DNA from 3 places in the Acidovorax carolinensis genome. Region 3 is predicted to be linked to each of the others. Evidence: predicted binding sites of a transcription regulator. Region 3 holds the regulator's gene; each other region holds the start of a gene.
The links. The regulator LexA, encoded in region 3, represses DNA repair genes until DNA is damaged. The targets are predictions, from matches to a motif close to ACTGTATNNNNATACAGT.
Positions count from the first base shown of each region.

Region 1: the regulator LexA is predicted to act here: its motif matches at 2,200-2,217, upstream of CBP34_RS13615 (DNA topoisomerase IV subunit B).
Region 2: the regulator LexA is predicted to act here: its motif matches at 1,947-1,964, upstream of CBP34_RS08050 (LexA family protein).

Region 1 is NZ_CP021361.1:2,917,050-2,923,221, forward strand. Features, by position in the region: gene CBP34_RS13610 (lytic transglycosylase domain-containing protein) at 1-148, opposite strand, end outside; gene CBP34_RS13615 (DNA topoisomerase IV subunit B) at 185-2,167, opposite strand; gene CBP34_RS13620 (MFS transporter) at 2,290-3,507, shown strand; gene CBP34_RS19680 (hypothetical protein) at 3,537-3,686, shown strand; gene CBP34_RS13625 (IS30 family transposase) at 3,762-4,790, shown strand; gene CBP34_RS13630 (class I SAM-dependent methyltransferase) at 4,872-5,423, shown strand; gene dapA (4-hydroxy-tetrahydrodipicolinate synthase) at 5,458-6,172, shown strand, end outside.
Region 2 is NZ_CP021361.1:1,697,395-1,703,566, reverse strand. Features, by position in the region: gene CBP34_RS08060 (DUF72 domain-containing protein) at 1-894, shown strand; gene CBP34_RS08055 (DNA/RNA non-specific endonuclease) at 1,022-1,753, opposite strand; gene CBP34_RS08050 (LexA family protein) at 2,039-2,482, shown strand; gene CBP34_RS08040 (electron transfer flavoprotein subunit alpha/FixB family protein) at 2,729-3,661, opposite strand; gene CBP34_RS08035 (electron transfer flavoprotein subunit beta/FixA family protein) at 3,674-4,429, opposite strand; gene CBP34_RS08030 (hydroxymethylglutaryl-CoA lyase) at 4,640-5,581, opposite strand; gene CBP34_RS08025 (Bug family tripartite tricarboxylate transporter substrate binding protein) at 5,588-6,172, opposite strand, start outside.
Region 3 is NZ_CP021361.1:1,923,705-1,929,876, forward strand. Features, by position in the region: gene CBP34_RS19995 (hypothetical protein) at 1-36, shown strand, start outside; gene CBP34_RS08990 (branched-chain amino acid ABC transporter substrate-binding protein) at 168-1,298, shown strand; gene CBP34_RS08995 (D-2-hydroxyacid dehydrogenase family protein) at 1,422-2,429, opposite strand; gene lexA (transcriptional repressor LexA) at 3,118-3,792, opposite strand; gene CBP34_RS09005 (asparaginase) at 3,892-4,839, shown strand; gene adk (adenylate kinase) at 4,907-5,563, opposite strand; partial or broken gene kdsB (3-deoxy-manno-octulosonate cytidylyltransferase) at 5,723-6,172, opposite strand, start outside.

The DNA.
Region 1 (6,172 bases), 990 kb from region 3:
CATCCGTCTGCTCTGCAGCGAAGTGGGTCACGCCGCGCTCGTCCACAAAGGCCCACAGGTCGGCATGCGCTGACTGCTGCGCTATCAATAGCAGCAGAGGCATAGCCAGTAAGCGCAAACGGCCTAAAAAGCGATAAATGGAGGGCATGGCAAGCACCAGCAATGGGCGGTCAGATACAGGCGGTCAGATGTCCACTTCCACCGCGTCACCATGCAGCTCCATCAGCTCGCGCCGCGAAGCGGCCTCGCCCTTGCCCATGAGCTTGGTGATGAGACCCTCGGTGGCGGCAAAGTCGGTGTCACCCAGTTGCACGGGCAGCAGGCGGCGCGTGTCGGGGTTGAGCGTGGTCTCCCACAGCTGCTCGGCGTTCATTTCGCCCAGGCCCTTGAAGCGGCTGATCTGGCACTTCTCGCGGGCCACGCCGTCTTTGGCGCATTTGTCGAGGATGGCGGTGAGCTCGCCTTCGTCCAGCGCATACATTTTGGCCGCGGGCTTCTTGCCGCGCGCGGGCACGTCCACCCGGAACAACGGCGGGCGCGCCACATAGATGTGCCCCGTCTCGATGAGCTTGGGGAAATGCCGGAAGAACAGCGTGAGCAGCAGCACCTGGATGTGGGAGCCGTCCACGTCCGCATCACTCAAGATGCAAACCTTGCCGTAGCGCAGGCCCGACAGGTCGGGCGAGTCGTTGGGGCCGTGCGGGTCCACCCCCATGGCCACCGAGATGTCGTGGATTTCGTTGTTGGCAAACAGCCGGTCGCGGTCCACCTCCCAGGTGTTGAGCACCTTGCCGCGCAGCGGCAGCACGGCCTGGTTTTCCTTGTCGCGGCCCATCTTGGCGCTGCCGCCGGCCGAATCGCCCTCGACGAGGAACACTTCGTTGTAGGCGATGTCGCGGCTTTCGCAATCGGTGAGCTTGCCAGGCAACACGGCCACGCCCGAGCCCTTGCGCTTTTCCACCTTCTGCCCGGCCTTCTGGCGCGTCTGGGCGGCCTTGATGGCCAGTTCGGCCAGCTTCTTGCCGTAGTCCACATGCTGGTTGAGCCAGAGCTCGAGCGCCGGGCGCACAAAGCCGCTTACCAGCCGCACCGCGTCGCGCGAGTTCAGACGCTCCTTGATCTGGCCCTGGAATTGCGGGTCGAGCACCTTGGCACTGAGCACATAGCTGGCGCGCGCAAAGACGTCTTCGGGCATCAGCTTCACGCCCTTGGGCAACAGGCTGTGCAGCTCGATGAAGCTCTTGACGGCGTTGAACAATCCATCGCGCAGGCCGCTCTCGTGCGTGCCCCCGGCGCTGGTGGGAATCAGGTTGACATAGCTTTCGCGCACGGGCTGGCCGTCTTCGGTGAAGGCCACACACCACGAGGCGCCCTCGCCCTCGGCAAAGTTGTCGTTGCCACTGTCGGCAAAGCCCTCGCCCTCGAACAGCGGAATCACCGGGTCGCCATTGAGAGTCTGCTGCAGGTAGTCGCGCAGGCCGCCCTTGTATTGCCAGGTTTGCGTGTCGCGCGTCTTTTCGTTGACCAGCGAGACCTGCACACCGGGCATCAGCACCGCCTTGCTGCGCAGCAGGTGGGTGAGCTCGCCCAGCGGCAAGGTGCTCGATTCAAAGTATTTGGCGTCGGGCCACACGCGCACCGTGGTGCCCTGCTTGCGCTCGCCAGCCTCCAGGGCGCGGGTCACCAGGGGCTCGACCACGTCGCCGCCAGAGAACACCAGGCGCGCCACCTGGCCTTCGCGGTGGCTGCTGGCCTCCAGCCGCGTGGCCAGGGCATTGGTCACGCTCACGCCCACGCCGTGCAGGCCGCCCGAGAAGCTGTAGGCGCCACCTTTGCCCTTGTCAAACTTGCCGCCCGCGTGCAGGCGGGTGAAGACCAGCTCGATCACCGGGGCCTGTTCTTCGGGGTGCATGCCGAACGGAATGCCGCGTCCGTCGTCTTCGATACCCACCGAGCCGTCGGCGTGCAGCGTGACCTTGATCTTTTTGCCGTAGCCGGCCAGCGCCTCGTCGGCGGCGTTGTCGAGCACTTCCTGGATGATGTGCAGCGGGTTGTCGGTGCGGGTGTACATGCCCGGGCGTTGCTTGACGGGCTCCAGCCCCTTGAGCACACGGATCGAACCCTCGGAATAATCGCTGGCGGACACAGAAGACGGTTTGGCAGACATGGGGCGGATTGTAGTGCCGCAGCGCGACATGAACTGGATAAATACCCAGCCATCTTCCCTTGCGCCACCCCGGGTCATGCAGGCGTCAGGCAACGGGGTGCGGGATTGGCTACATTTCCCGCATGCCTACGAATCCTCCCAAACTGTCGATGTTCCAGGTGCTGGCGTGCGGTGCCGCCATCGTCACGCTGTCCATGGGCATTCGCCATGGCTTCGGCCTGTGGCTGCAACCCATCACCCAGGAAATGGGCTGGACGCGGCAGTCGTTTGCGCTGGCGATTGCGATCCAGAACCTCTCGTGGGGAATCATCGGCATCTTTGCGGGCATGGCCGCAGACCGGTTTGGCGCCTTTCGCGTGCTGATGGGCGGTGCGGTGCTGTATGGACTGGGCCTGGCCGGCATGGCACTGTCGCCGACGCCCACCGTATTTGCCCTCACCGCAGGCGTGCTGATTGGCGCGGCCCAGGCCGGCACCACCTATGCCGTGATTTACGGGGTGCTGGGCCGCCAGATTGCACCCGAAAGGCGCTCGTGGGCCATGGGCGTGGCAGCGGCGGCCGGCTCGTTTGGCCAGTTTCTGATGGTGCCGGTGGAGGGCTGGCTGATTGCCGGGCTGGGCTGGCAGCAGGCGCTGCTGGCGCTGGCGCTGATGGTGCTGCTCATCATTCCCCTGGCTTTTGGCCTGCGCGAGCCCGGTTTTCACGGATCGGCTCCCATGAAACGCGACCAGTCGATTGCGCAGGCGCTGGGTGAAGCGTTTCGCTACCCCAGTTTCCTGCTGCTGACGGCGGGGTATTTTGTCTGCGGCTTTCAGGTGGTGTTCATTGGCGTGCACTTGCCCAGCTACCTGCGCGACCATGGGCTCTCGCCCCAGGTGGCCAGTTATGCGCTGGCGCTGATCGGGCTGTTCAACGTGTTTGGCACCTACATTGCGGGCACGCTGGGCCAGCGTATCCCCAAGCGCAACATATTGGCTTTTATCTACTTTGCACGGGCCGTTGTCATTGCCGTTTTTCTGCTGGTGCCGCTGTCGCCGCTGTCGGTGTATGTGTTTTCCGCCGTGATGGGCGCGCTGTGGCTGTCCACGGTGCCGCCCACCAATGCCACGATTGCGCAGATCTTTGGCGTGCAGCATCTGTCGATGCTGGGCGGCTTTGTCTTCTTCAGCCACCAGGTTGGCAGCTTCATGGGGGTGTGGCTGGGTGGCTATCTGTATGACCGCACAGGCAGCTACGATGTGGTGTGGTACATCGCGATCGGGCTGGGAATTTTCGCCGGGCTGGTGAATCTGCCCATCAAGGAAGCGCCTATCCAGCGCGCCGCGCCGCAGCCCGCCTGACAGCCATCACCACCCTTTCCGCAACGACCATGCACAACCCCACTGCGCGTTTCACATCCCGCCCTGCCCGGCTGCTGGGCTGGGTGGCCGCCGTGCTGATCTTGCTGGCGGTGTTTGCGATGTACACCGCGCCAGGCTTCATGGTCATGCTGGCGGACCAGCTGTGGGCATGTTTCTGAGAGTTTCAAGCCTTTTTGGCCGCTAGCGCTTGGCGGCCTCAATTCCGAAGTGCAACACCGAGAATTGAGGTCAAGATGACAAAGAAGAATTACCAGCAGTTGAGCGAGAGCGAACGCCATGCGATCGCCTTGGGGCTTCAGCAAAAGCAAAGCCTCAGCGCCATAGCGCGGGCCTTGGGGCGCTGCAAGAGCACCATCAGCCGGGAATGCCAACGCAATGCGGGCGCCAAGGCCTACACCTCCAAGTTCGCCCAGCAACGCAGCGACAGGCGCAGATGCTTTGCCCGTCCCCAGCCCAAACTGCACCGCGATGGACCTTTGTTCAAGATCGTTCGCGACTATCTGCTCCGGCACTGGTCTCCCCAGCAAATCGCTGGGCAGTTGAAGAAACTGCACCCTGACAACAAGCGCAAACAAGTGTCCCACGAGAGCATCTACACCTGCATCTACGCCCAGCCCCGCGGAGAGCTCAAGAAGGAGCTGGTGGCCTGCTTGCGCATGGCCCGCGCCAAGCGCTGGCCGCGCTCCAAAGGCGAGGATCGGCGTGGGCAAATCACCGACCTGCTGAGCATCCATGTGCGCCCACCCGAGATTGAGGATCGTCAGTTGCCCGGGCACTGGGAGGGCGACCTCATCAAAGGCAAAGGCAATGCCAGTGCCATTGGCACGCTGCTCGAGCGCACGACCCGCCTGGTGGTGCTGGTCAAGCTGCCGCACCCCAACCCGGCGACAGCGGCACATGTACTGCAGGCCTTCAGCGACAAGCTCAATGGCATTGCCAGCCCGATGCGCCAGAGCCTGACCTATGACCGTGGCAGTGAGATGGCAGAGCATGCCAAGCTCACCGAGAACACGGGCATGAAGGTGTACTTCTGTGACCCCTACAGCCCCTGGCAGCGGGGCTCCAACGAAAACACCAATGGATTGCTGCGGCAGTACTTCCCCAAGGGGACTGATCTGAGCGGCTATAGCCAGGAGTATCTGGATGCCGTAGCCGATGAGCTCAATGGGCGCCCCAGGATGACTCTGGGGTGGAGCAAGCCCATTGAGGTTTATGCCGAACATTTGGCCCGGCTGACACAACAGCCTGATTCAGTGCATTAATGAATATTTGTTGCACTTGGACTTGAATCCGCCCTTATACATAAAGCGCAAGCAGCTCTTAATTAAATAGCAGAAAACTCCATGCACGGCACTGAAGCACCTTCAGACTGGGTTCGCCGCTGGTCTGTCCTGGCACCTCCGGGCAGCACGGTGCTGGATGTGGCCTGTGGCGCGGGCCGCCACCTGCGCTGGATGCACGCGCACGGCCACCCCACCGTGGGCGTGGACCGCTCCGCCGACGCCGTGGCGGCCTGCGCCGCCTGGGGCGACATCCACTGCGCCGACATCGAAGAGGGTTCCTGGCCCTTTGCCGGCCGCCAGTTTGGCGCAGTGATCGTCACCAACTACCTCTGGCGCCCGCTGCTTCCCACCTTGGTCAACAGTGTGGCACCCGGCGGCGTGCTGATCTACGAAACCTTCGCCCGTGGCAACGAAACCGTCGGACGCCCCGCGCGAGCCGACTTTCTGCTTGAACCGGGTGAACTGCTCACCGCCTGCGCTGCATTGCGCACTGTTGCCTATGAAGACGGGTTTCTGGACTCGCCCGCACGGTTTGTGCAGCGTATTGCCGCCGTGCGCGAAACCACCGAACCAAGCCAGCCCGCTCGATACCGTCTGGACCTTGCGGTCTAGTTAGAATGCCCTTTTACCGTTTACCACTGCGGACATGACCTCTTCTCCCGTGCCCCTTACCGGCAGCATCGTCGCCCTTGTCACCCCCATGCACGAGGACGGTAGCGTGGACTATCCCACCCTGCGCAAACTGATCGACTGGCACATCGCCGAGGGCACCGACTGCATCGGCGTCGTGGGCACCACGGGCGAGTCGCCCACAGTCAATGTTGAAGAGCATTGCGAGATCATTCGCGTGTCCGTGGAGCAGGCGGCCAAGCGCGTGCCCATCATGGCCGGCTGCGGCGCCAACTCCACGGCAGAGGCCATTGAACTCGCGAAGTTTGCCAAGAACGTGGGCGCCGACAGCCAGTTGCAGGTGGTGCCCTATTACAACAAGCCCACGCAAGAAGGCCAGTACCAGCACTTCAAGGCGATTGCCGAAGCCACGGGCGACCTGCCCATCGTGCTGTACAACGTGCCTGGCCGCTCGGTGGCAGACATGCTGCACGACACCGTGCTGCGCCTGGCGCAGGTGCCCGGCATCATCGGTATCAAGGAAGCCACGGGCAACATCGAGCGCGCCCAATGGCTGATCCGCGACGTGCCCAAGGGCTTCGCCGTGTATTCGGGCGACGACCCCACCGCCGTGGCCCTGATGCTGTGCGGTGGCCATGGCAACATCAGCGTGACCGCCAATGTGGCGCCCCGCCTGATGCATGAACTGTGCGTGGCCGCGCTCGCAGGCAATGCGCGGCGCGCCATGGAAA
Region 2 (6,172 bases), 230 kb from region 3:
ATGACGTTACTGGTCGGAACGGCATCCTGGACAGACAGGACGCTCCTGGAGAGCGGCACGTTCTACCCCGAGAGCGTGAAGTCGCCCGAGGCGCGTCTGCGCTTTTACGCCTCGCAGTTCAACCTGGTCGAGGTGGACACCAGTTACTACGCCATCCCCTCCGTGACCACGGCCCAGCATTGGGCTGAACGCACGGCACCAGGGTTCGTGTTCAACGTGAAGGCCTTCAGCCTGTTCACCGGGCAGTGGACCAGTACGGACGTGCTGCCGAAAGACATCAAGCAGGCCCTGGGTGCCGGTCGCAGGATGGTCTACAAGGACATGGCCGAGGAGCTCAGGGAAGAACTGTGGCGCCGATTTGCTGCCTGTCTGGTGCCCCTCAGGGCCAACAGCAAGCTGGGCCTGGTTCACTTTCAGTTCTCACCCAAGGTGTCCCGCCATAAAGCGGCCGTCGAACACATCGAGCATTGCCTGGAGCACCTCCCGGGCCACACACTGAGCATCGAGTTTCGCAACCCCAGCTGGTGGGAGAACGCAGAGACCACGGCAGAGACCCTGGCCATGCTGCGCGAGCTCGGCATGGTGCACACCATCGTGGATGGACCACAGGGCTCACCCTACAGCGTGCCGGCCATCTGGGAGACCACCCACCCGGAGCACGCCCTGCTGCGCCTGCATGGGCGCAATGTGCAGGCTTACGTGATGCCGGCCAAGACGGCCGCCGAGCGATTCGACTACGCCTACACGGCTGATGAACTGCAGGCCCTGGCCCAACGCTTCAATCCCATTACCCGGTCAGTGAAGTACGCCCACTCCGTGTTCAACAACTGCATGGAAGACAAGTCGCAGCTCAATGCCAAAGCGTTTCGGGCACTGCTCATGGGGATGAACTAAGCGCAGGTCATTTGCGGTATGTCGACTGCTACCGCGTCGCGCTGGCCGCGCCCGTTAGCGTTCCGGTTCGAACCAGGACATTCGCATTCCGGGTGCAAAAGCGTGGCGCCCGTTAGCACCCAAAACCCTACATCCCCACACCCGGCAAGAACTCCACGCCCGTGCGCTTCACCAGTTCCTCGTAACTGATAGGCCGGCCGACTCGCTCGCCTTCCTGGTTTTGCTGCCAGTGTGCCCAGGCCCTGTTCGTGTGCTGGTCATACACCAACTTGAACAGGTAGGTCAGCACCATCACCCCGTTGTTGCCGATACGAGGCGAACCCTCGGTGAACACCGGCCCGGTAATCACATACACATCCCCCTTGGCCCGGCGCACGTAGTGCCGCGTGTCCTGCTCGATCTTGGCCCAGGCACCCCCGTTGTGCTGGGCGTTCTGGGGAACCATGTTGGCCAGGCTGAAGCTCTGGGCCATGGCCGTTGGTGTCGGCATATCCCCCGCTGGTGCCATATGGCCCCGGGAATAGCCGGAGCGCTTGTAGTCCTCCAATTCAGCGCGCTCCCGCCGGGGTAGCCGGGCATCGGCAAAGAACCTGGTCGCACGCTTTTCGTCGGCATCCTCGATGCTCTCGCGGTTCAGGCGTTGGGCCACGAAGACCGGGGTCTTGGTTTCTTCACTGTGCAGGATGGCAAAGGCCTCGTAGCACAGCTCACGAAGTTGGGGTCGTGGCGACACGGCTGGCGGCTTGCCTTGTGCGAAGAACTGCGGGCATTGCGCAAAGCTGGTGGGGTGGCCGGATGCACTGTCCAGGGCTTCAAAGATCGGGATACGGGCATGGGCCGTGCTGGCAACGGCCAGCATGAAGAAAGCGGTCAGGCGCAACATGCGCGACCAGGTCGTGGTCTGTTTCACTTCAATTCGTCGGTTCATCAAAGGGGCGAGAGCATACGGGTCAGGAATGCCCCTTACTTTGGTTCGGGTCGAAACGCGCTGGTTTGGAAGATGGGCAGACCACGATGGTCGGGAATCGCTCTGGAACGACAGTAGGCAATATACTGTTGTTAATCACAGTACTGATACCTCTCTGGCGTTCAGCCTTCTCCGTTCCTTTCTGTGCCTCTTCCCGCTCGCCCTGGCGCTGCCCCCATGCTCCCGGTTCTTGATTTGCCCTGCCTGGCTCCCGAGCCCTATGTCCTTGGCCTGTCGGCCCTGGGGATTGATACCTGCGTGCATGCGGGGTTTCCGTCCCCGGCCGAGGAATTACAGGCAGAGCGCATTGACGTGCTGCGGCACATCATCCTGCATCCCCAGGCCACCTACACCCTGCGAGTGCGGGGAGACTCCATGCGCGACGAAGGCATTTTCGATGGCGACATCATCCTGGTGGACCGGGCCATCAAGCCACGCCATGGCATGACCGTCGTGGCGGTGGTTGACGGGGCCTACACCTGCAAGAAGCTGTGGCTGCAGGGTGGCAGACTCAAATTACAAGCCGCCAATCCAGCCTATGAGGACATCATTCCCCAGGATGGCCAGACCATTGAGGTCTGGGGCGTTGTGATCGCCAGCATCAAGCAATTCAAGACCTGAGCTGCCATGCACATTCCTGCCCGCCGCCGGCCTGAATTCGACGAGGCCCGGTTCTACGAATACCCCGTGCACCTGCGTGAGGCCATCTCGGACATGCCGTCGGCGCCCGGGGTGTACATCTTTCATGGGCAAGAGGGTGACCTGCCGCTGTACATAGGCAAGAGCGTCAATCTGCGCAGCCGCCTGCAGTCGCACCTGCGCACGGCGGATGAAGCACGCATGCTGCGCCAAACTCAACACCTTGGGTCAGAGCGCCTTGACCAGTTCCGGCACTGCCGTGAACAGGTCCGCCTCCAGCCCATAGTCGGCCACGCTGAAGATCGGCGCCTCCGGGTCCTTGTTGATCGCCACGATCACCTTGGAGTCCTTCATGCCCGCCAGGTGCTGGATGGCGCCCGAGATGCCCGCTGCGATGTACAGCTGCGGCGCCACGATCTTGCCGGTCTGGCCCACTTGCCAGTCGTTGGGGGCATAGCCTGCGTCGACCGCGGCGCGGCTGGCGCCGAGGGCCGCTCCGAGCTTGTCGGCCAGCGGGGTCATGACTTCGTCGAACTTTTCCTTGCTCCCGAGGGCCCGGCCACCGGAGACGATGATCTTGGCGGCGGTGAGCTCGGGGCGGTCGCTCTTGGCGATTTCGCTGCCCATGAAGCGGCTTTTGCCGTTGTCTGCCGTGGCGGCGGTGGTTTCAACCGTTGCGCTGCCTCCGGTGGCCGCTGCGGCGTCAAAGCCGGTGGTGCGCACGGTGATGATCTTGACGCTGTCTGCGCTTTGCACGGTGGCGATGGCGTTGCCGGCGTAGATGGGGCGCTCGAAGGTGTCCGCGGTAATGACCTTGGTGATGTCGCTGATCTGGGCGACGTCAAGCTTGGCCGCCACGCGGGGGGCCACGTTCTTGCCGCTGGCAGTAGCGGGGAAGAGGATGTGGCTGTAGTTGCCGGCGATGGCGAGGACCTGGGCGGCGACGTTTTCTGCCAGGCCATGTTCCAGGCCGGGGGCTTCGGCGTGGATGACTTTGGCGACGCCGGCTATTTTGGAGGCGGCCTGGGCGGCGGCGCTGGCGTTGTGGCCGGCGATCAGCACATGGACGTCGCCTCCGCAGGCGACTGCGGCGGTGACGGTGTTGAGGGTGGCGCCTTTGATGGTGGCGTTGTCGTGTTCAGCAATAACGAGGGTGGTCATTTCTTGTACTCCTTAGATGACTTTGGCTTCGTTTTTCAGCTTTTCGACCAGGGCGGCCACGTCGGCCACCTTGATGCCGGCACCGCGCTTGGCGGGCTCGGTGACCTTCAGGGTCTTCAGGCGCGGGGTGACGTCCACTCCGAGGTCTTCTGGTTTGACGGTGTCGAGCTGCTTTTTCTTGGCCTTCATGATGTTGGGCAAGGTGACGTAGCGGGGCTCGTTCAGGCGCAGGTCGGTGGTGATGACGGCTGGCAGGCTCAATGCCAGGGTTTCCAGGCCGCCGTCGACTTCGCGGGTGACGCTGACGCTGTCGGCCGTGAGTTCGACTTTGCTGGCAAAGGTGGCCTGGGGCAGGTCGGCCAGGGCTGCGAGCATCTGGCCGGTCTGGTTGGCGTCGTCGTCGATGGCTTGTTTGCCCAGGATGATGAGGCCGGGTTGTTCCTTGTCGACCAGGGCCTTGAGCAGTTTGGCGACGGCCAGGGGCTGCAGGTCGAGATCGGCAGGGGTTTCCACCAGGATGGCGCGGTCGGCACCGATGGCCATGGCGGTGCGCAGGGTTTCCTGGCACTGCTGCACGCCGCAGCTGACCGCGATGACTTCGGTGACCAGGCCTTTTTCTTTCAGGCGCACGGCTTCTTCGACGGCGATTTCGTCAAAGGGGTTCATGCTCATCTTGACGTTGGCGGTGTCCACACCCGTGCCGTCCGATTTGACGCGGACTTTGACGTTGTAGTCCACCACGCGCTTGACGGGGACTAGGATTTTCATGGGCATTTTTCTACTATTGAATGACATGCCAACCAGTTTGCCGCGCACAGTGTTGGAAGCATGGTCGACACCCGTCCAAGGAAACGGCGCGGAAGTGGCACTCGAATTTTTTGCCCGTGCCGACGACGGTGATGTCGACGGACGCGGTGCAATGTTGCATGGCCGCTCTGGACGCGCACCGGTTCCTGGCCGATTGACGCGCGTCCAGTCTTATGCGCAGGCCGTGCCAACGGCCTGCGGCTGCATGGTCTTGGGCAGCCCTGCCCGCCAGACCGACCCGTAGAACGCCTCGCCCTCCAGCCAACCGGTGACGCGGGCCCGCAGCGCGATCAAGCTGTCGAAGTCCAGTCCCGTAGGTTGGCCCATGCTGGCGAACAGGTAAGCCACATCTTCCGTCGACACGTTGCCGCTGGCACCTGGCGCATGGGGGCACCCGCCGATACCTGCAGTGCAGGTGTCGAAACGGCGGATGCCGGTCTCCCAGGCAGCGAAGACGTTGGCCAGGCCCAGCCCGCGTGTGTCGTGGAAGTGCCCGCAGGCCAGGCGGTGGCCGGCCACGGCAAAGCCCTTTTCGAACAGGCGCTTGACCTGCAGCGGATCGGCGTAGCCCACCGTGTCGGCCAGGCCCACCCGGTCGGCGCCTGCATCGAGCACGGCCTGTACCAACCGCATGACCTCGCTCTCGTCCACCAGGCCCTGGATCGTGCAACCGAATGCGGTGCTCATGCCTACTTCGATCAGGCAGGCCGATCCGCTGCTGTCGCGCAGGCTGCGGATGCGGCCGATCTCCTCCACCACGGCATCGGGCGTCTTGCGCAGGTTGGCCAAGCTGTGCGCATGGCTGGCCGACAGGGGCAGCAGCATCACATGGGCACCACTGTCCAACGCAGCCTGCGCTCCCTTAAGGTTGGGCACCAGCACCGATGTCGTGAGGCCTGGCAAGGTCCGCGCATAGTCCACTAGTTCGGCCGTGTCCGCCAGTTGCGGTAGCAGCCGGGCGGGTACGAACGAGCCGACCTCGATCTCGCGTACACCGGCGTCGTAGGCAGCGCGCAGCCACTCGAGTTTGTGCTGCGTGTCCAGCGTGCGCGCGATGCTTTGCAAACCGTCACGCAGGCCCACCTCGCGCACTTGGATATGCGTATTACTCATGATGAATCAATTCGCCAGCAGGCCCATGGCTTTCGTCAAATTTCGGTAAACCGGCCAAGTACGGTCGATGTAGGCGCGCAATTCATTCCCTGTGAGTGCCGGCTCCTCGTCTCCCAGGTTTTCGCGCACACTTTTAATTCGATCAGATTCTTTGTAACTGCTAATCACGAGCTGCGCCAAGCGTTCCAGAATGACCGAGGGGGTTCCAGCCTTCGCAAAAAGCATATTGCACTCGGTCAAGTTCTCATACGCGCTTCCGTGGAAGCCAGCTTCCTTCCAGGTGGGTATACCGGGCAGCCTACTGGAGGCAGGCCCTATCGCGATGACCACCGGGCGAACGCTGCCTTGCTTTATCCCGCCGCCAACACCCGCCAATGAACCTGCACCCATGTCAATTTGACCGCCATACAAATCCATCAGCATGGCCCCGGTGCCCTTGTAATTGACCACGTTGAACTGAGCCCCCGTGTCCTTGGCCAATTGGTCCAGCATGAGCTGCCAACCCGATCCCACGGCGTAATTGCCAACGTTGACCGGTTTGGTTTTGGCGTAGGCAATCACTTCCTGGATGGTCTTGGCCGGAAAGTCCTT
Region 3 (6,172 bases):
TTAGCCAGCGGCAATCCCACTGAGCGTGGGAGATGACAGGGTTTTTCCCTGTGGTTTCCCTCTCATTTACGCGTGTTCCCTAATGATCTGGCCCGTAAATTGCGATATGTTCGCCTGCGTTGGGACACAAGAATTATTCTCAGCGTTTATCTTTACTGGAGATTAATATGCAATTGAAGTTGAAACTGACCGTGGTTGCTGCTATCGCGGCTGTTGCTGGTATGGCCTCTGCACAAGAGCAAGTGGTCAAGATCGGTCATGTGGCTCCGGTTTCCGGTGCCCAAGCCCACTACGGCAAGGACAACGAAAATGGTGCGCGCATGGCCATTGAAGAGTTGAACGCTCAGGGCATCACCATTGGCGGCAAGAAGATCAAGTTCGAGTTGCAAGCCGAAGACGATGCAGCGGATCCCAAGCAGGGCACCGCTGCTGCACAGAAGCTGTGCGATGCCAAAGTGGCGGGCGTTGTGGGTCACCTCAACTCCGGCACGACCATTCCCGCCTCCAAGGTCTATAACGACTGCGGCATTCCCCATGTCACGGGCGCAGCTACCAACCCCAACCTGACGAAGCCCGGCTACAAGACCACTTTCCGTATCATCGCCAACGACAACGCCCTGGGTGCTGGCCTGGCTTTCTACGCGGCTGACACACTGAAGCTCAAGACGGTTGCCATTGTCGATGACCGCACGGCCTATGGCCAGGGTGTGGCCAACGTGTTCAAAAAGGTTGCTGCCGAAAAGGGCATGAAGGTGGTGGACGAGCAGTTCACGACCGACAAGGCTACCGATTTCATGGCCATCCTGACGGCCATCAAGTCCAAGAATCCTGATGCCATCTTCTTCGGCGGCATGGATCCTCAAGGCGGCCCGATGCTGCGCCAGATGGAACAGTTGGGCATGGGCAACGTGAAGTATTTTGGTGGTGACGGTATCTGTACTTCCGAAATCGCCAAGCTGGCTGCCGGTGCCAAGACGCTTTCCAACGTGGTGTGCGCTGAAGGTGGCGCGTCGCTCGACAAGATGCCAGGCGGCAAGGCATGGAAGGCCAAGTACGATGCCAAGTACCCAGGTCAGTTCCAAGTTTACAGCCCCTATACCTATGACGCCACGCACCTGATTGTCGACGCCATGAAGCGTGCCAATTCGGTGGACCCCAAAGTCTATACCCCCGAATTGCTGAAATCGCAGTTCAAGGGCGTGACCTCCACAATCGCATTCGAGCCCAATGGAGAAATGAAGAATCCCGCTATCACCCTGTATGTTTACAAGGACGGCAAGAAGACGCCTTTGAATTAAGTCCGAAGACCTGGGTCGGCATCGCGCGGTGCTGTCCAGCAAAATGGCTTCCTTCGGGAAGCCATTTTTTATGGATGAACGCGTGTTGCGCGCCAGCGGGAAGGGGACGATGTGCCTGTGTGTTCAGCGCCGAACCTGCAGCGCGCCCGGGTTCACGATATTCGTGGGCGTGCCCTTGATGTAGTTCACCACGTTGTCGAAGGCGGCGCCGAAGTACAGCTCGTAGCTGTCCTGCTCCACGTAACCGATGTGGGGGGTGCAGATACAATTTTCCAGGCGCAGCAGGGCGTGGCCTTGCAGGATGGGTTCGCTCTCAAATACGTCCACGGCGGCCAGACCAGGGCGTCCGCGGTTCAGGGCCGCAATCAGGGCATCAGGCTCAATCAATTCGGCGCGCGAGGTGTTGACCAGCAGCGCGGTGGGCTTCATGCACGAAAGATCTTCCAGTGAAATGATGCCCCGGGTCTCGTCATTGAGCCGCAGGTGAAGAGACAGTACATCGCATTGCGAGAAGAACTCTTCCCGGTTGGTGGCAGCCTGGTATCCGTCCGTCAGTGCCTGGGCGCGTGAGGCGTCACGACCCCAGACGCGTACGTTCATGCCAAATGCACGGCCGTAACCCGCCACCAGTTGGCCGATACGGCCGTAGCCCCATATGCCCAGTGTTTTTCCTCGCAACACGCTACCGAGGCAGAAGTTTGGCGGCATGGAAGCCGCCTTGAGGCCAGACTGCTGCCAGGCGCCATGCTTGAGGTTGGCGATGTATTGCGGCAGTCGCCGCATGGCAGCCATCACCAGTGCCCAGGTCAGTTCGGCCGGGGCCACCGGCGAACCCACTCCCTCGGCCACCGCAATGCCGCGCTCGGTGCAGGCGGTCACATCAATGTGGCTTCCGATCTTGCCGGTTTGGGCAATCAGTTTCAGCCGGGGCAGTTTTTCGACCAGTTGCCGCGTGATCTGGGTGCGTTCACGCACCAGCACGATGATGTCTGCATCCTTCATGCGCACGGCCAGTTGCCCCTGACCTTTGACCGTGTTGGTGTACACCTTTGCTGAATAGGGATCGAGCCGGCTCGCGCAATGGAGTTTACGCACCGCATCCTGATAGTCATCCAGAATCACAATATTCATCCCGCCATTGTGCCTTGGCGGGAGCTGGGCGGCGATTTCGCGGGGCCGACGGCCTTGATCAGAATGCAACGTTTTGTGGCACCTGTGGCACCAGAGCCAGGGGCGCAGTCATCAATGGCGCCATGTCTCGCATGCCGTCATGCGCTCCAGTTCCGCGCAGACATCGGCCATACGGCCCGCGATGACCATGCGCCCGACCTCTGGGCGTGATGCCGCATGCAGAACGCGCACTGGACGCCGGGCGCTATGGTGGCTGGCAGCGGTCGGCCCGCTGGAGCCGGGAGGCGCACTGTGCCCGCGACCAGGAGCGTGACGGTGGGGACTGGCAGGCACCGACACCGCCGTGCCGGCAGCAAACGCTGGCGGCTGGAAATGGGGCCTCGATTTTGCGGAGGCACCGGGCACTGCACAGGATGAAAGCCCCTCGGGGGCGTTGCTGACGATGCGAACTGCAGGCACTGCACTGTGCGAATCGTCCGTGCATCGACTGGGTTGAAGCCAGTGCACGAAGGCGTGAAGGGGCTGGGAAAAGGCAGAAAGAGCGAACAAGGCAAGTCCCATGTGAAAACTCCGTATATCAGGGGTTGAGCACAGGCAGGATTGCAACGCGGTGCGCACGCTCAGGGCTGGCAAGCCGCTGCCGGCTTGCCAAACGCCCGCCACCTGAGGCGCGCAACAGAGGGCGCAACTACATGAGCATGGTGTTGCGGATCAAGCCCACAGCAAGGCCTTCGATCTCGAAAGCCTCGCCTGGTTGAACAACGATCACGGGGTAATCGGGGTTCTCGGGAAGCAGCTCGATGGCACCGGCCGTGCGGCGCAGTCTTTTGACGGTGACATCATCACCCAGCCTTGCCACCACGATCTGACCGTTGCGCGCTTCCCGTGTGGACTGCACGGCGAGCAGATCGCCGTCCATGATGCCGGCGTCGCGCATGGACATGCCGCGCACCTTGAGCAGGTAGTCGGGCTTGTGTTGAAACAGGCTGTTTTCCACGCTGTAGGTCTGGTCCACATGTTCCTGCGCGAGAATCGGGGAGCCAGCGGCCACGCGACCGATCAGGGGCAGAACCAGTTGCGACAACCCCGGCATGGGCAGACTGAACTGGGTGCCGCGCGCGGCGTTGATGGAACGCACTGTGTCGCTGCGCAGGCGGATGCCGCGGGATGTGCCACTGACCAGTTCGATCACGCCTTTGCGCGCAAGGGCTTGCAGGTGTTCTTCTGCCGCGTTGGCCGATTTGAAACCGAGTTCCGTGGCGATTTCTGCCCGTGTGGGTGGCGCACCCGTGCGGGAAATGGCCACCTGGATAAGGTCCAGGATTTGTTGCTGGCGTGCTGTGAGCTTGGGGTTGTCGAGCATGGCATTTCCAGTGTGTGTCACCAGGGTGGTGGGGAACCGTATGATTACTGTGTATTAATCCAGTAGCTGTATTTTTCACCAGTTTTTCAAAGGACGCAAGTGAGCGCGCAAAAAATTGTCGTTTTGGGCACGGGGGGGACCATCGCTGGCAAGGCTGCCAGCCAGGGAGACAACATTGGCTACACCGCCGCACAGGTGGGCGTGGAGCAGCTGCTGCATGCCGTGCCCAGCCTGCAGGCGGCAGCCTGTGGCGGTCTGGTGGCCGAGCAGATCGCGCAGCTGGACAGCAAGGACATGGAGTTCAGCGTGTGGCGTTTGCTTGCTGAGCGTTGTGCCAGAGCGCTAGCCGATCCCCTGGTGCGAGGATTGGTCATCACCCACGGCACCGATACGCTGGAAGAGACCGCCTGGTTTTTGCAGTCGGTGCTGGATGCCCACAAGCCGGTGGTGTTGACCTGCGCGATGCGCCCCGCAACGGCATTGACGCCGGATGGTCCGCAAAACCTTCTCGATGCCGTCGCCGTGGCAATGACAGCAGGGGCGCGGGGCGTTGTGGTGGTGGCGGCCGGCGCAGTACACGGCGCAATGCGTGTCCAGAAAGTGCACCCCTATCGCGTAGATGCGTTCAGCTCAGGCGATGCCGGGCCGTTGGGCTGGGTGGAGGAGGGTGTTGTGCGATTGGTGCAAAATTGGCCTATAGCGCAATCGGGACAAGCGCAATGTGCTATCGAAAGAATAGTAAATTGCACGCATTGGCCACGCGTTGAGGTCGTCATGAGCTATGCGGGTGCCACGGGAGCCCTGGTGGACTCGCTGGTGCGTGATGGTGTGCAGGGCATCGTGGTGGCCGCCACGGGCAATGGCACGATTCACCAGGCCCTCGAATCGGCATTACTGCGCGCGCAGGCGGCTGGTGTGAAAGTGGTGCGCTCCACGCGCTGCACGGAGGGCCAGGTATTACCCAAGCCCGGTGATGCTCTACCGGACTCCCGGGGCCTGTCTGCGGTGAAGGCACGCATTGCGCTGATGCTCGAACTGCTGCCTTGATCGCGCTGTGGCCTTGATGTGTGCCGGCCGGCCACGGTCCGTGGCCGGCTCCAGCACGCCGCCAGGCTCAGCTGGACAGGGCCTGCAGGGCGCGCGCCGTGATCTCTTCGACGCTGCCCGTGCCGCTGATGGCGCGGTATTTGGGGGCTGCATTGGGCTCGGCCTTGGCCCAGTTACTGTAATAGTCCACCAGGGGGCGTGTCTGATCGCTGTACACCTGCAGGCGCTTCTTGACGGTTTCTTCCTTGTCGTCTTCGCGCTGGATCAGGTCTTCGCCCGTCACGTCGTCCTTGCCTGCCACTTTGGGCGGATTGAACTTGACGTGGTAAGTGCGTCCGCTGGCGGGGTGCGAGCGGCGGCCGCTCATGCGTTCGATGATGGCGTCGAAGGGCACGTCGATTTCGAGCACATAGTCGAGCTTGACGCCGGCTTCCTTCATGGCATCGGCCTGGGGGATGGTGCGGGGGAAACCGTCAAACAGGAAGCCGTTGGCACAGTCGGGCTGCGTGATGCGTTCCTTGACGAGGCCGATGATGATGTCGTCGCTGACCAGGGCGCCCGAGTCCATCACGGCCTTGGCCTGCAGTCCCAGCGGCGTGCCTGCCTTCACGGCTGCGCGCAGCATGTCGCCCGTGGAGATTTGCGGGATGCCATATTTCTGGCAGATGAACGTGGCTTGCGTGCCCTTTCCGGCACCGGGGGCGCCCAACAGAATAAGTCTCATGGAAATCCTCGAAGGTTAGAAATCAGCTGGCACTGCTGGCAAGGGGGGCGCAGCCAGGCGCCCATGACGCAGTGCTCTCTTTGCGGTCAAGGATAGCATGTGACTGCCTTGATGTGGCTTACGGCAGCGCCCGCCAATCGGGCGTCCACGCGCTGGTTTTCAGGCCAGCAGTGTCCGAACCCTGTCGAGGTCTGCCGGGGTGTCAACGCCCGGGCCGGGGGCCTCGTCGGCAATGTGCACGGCGATGCGGTGGCCATGCCAAAGTGCCCGCAATTGTTCCAGCGCCTCCACCGCCTCGGTGGGGGCCTGGGCCAAGCCCGGAAACTGGCGTAGAAATCCCGCACGGTAGCTGTAGATGCCGATATGGCGCAGCGGCGCAAATCCGTGCAGCGCGGCCACGCCGGGTGCGGCCTGCGCCGCGGCGCCTTGCCACCAGGTCTGGCCCGCATGGTCCCGGGCGTGCGGAATCGGCGCACGGCTGAAATAGTGGGCCAGGCCGCGCGCGTCCAGCACCACCTTCACGACGTTGGGGTTCTCGTAGTCGGCCCGGGTATGGATGGCATGGGCTGCCGTGCCCATGCTGGCTTCGGGCGTGCGGGCAGCAGTGCC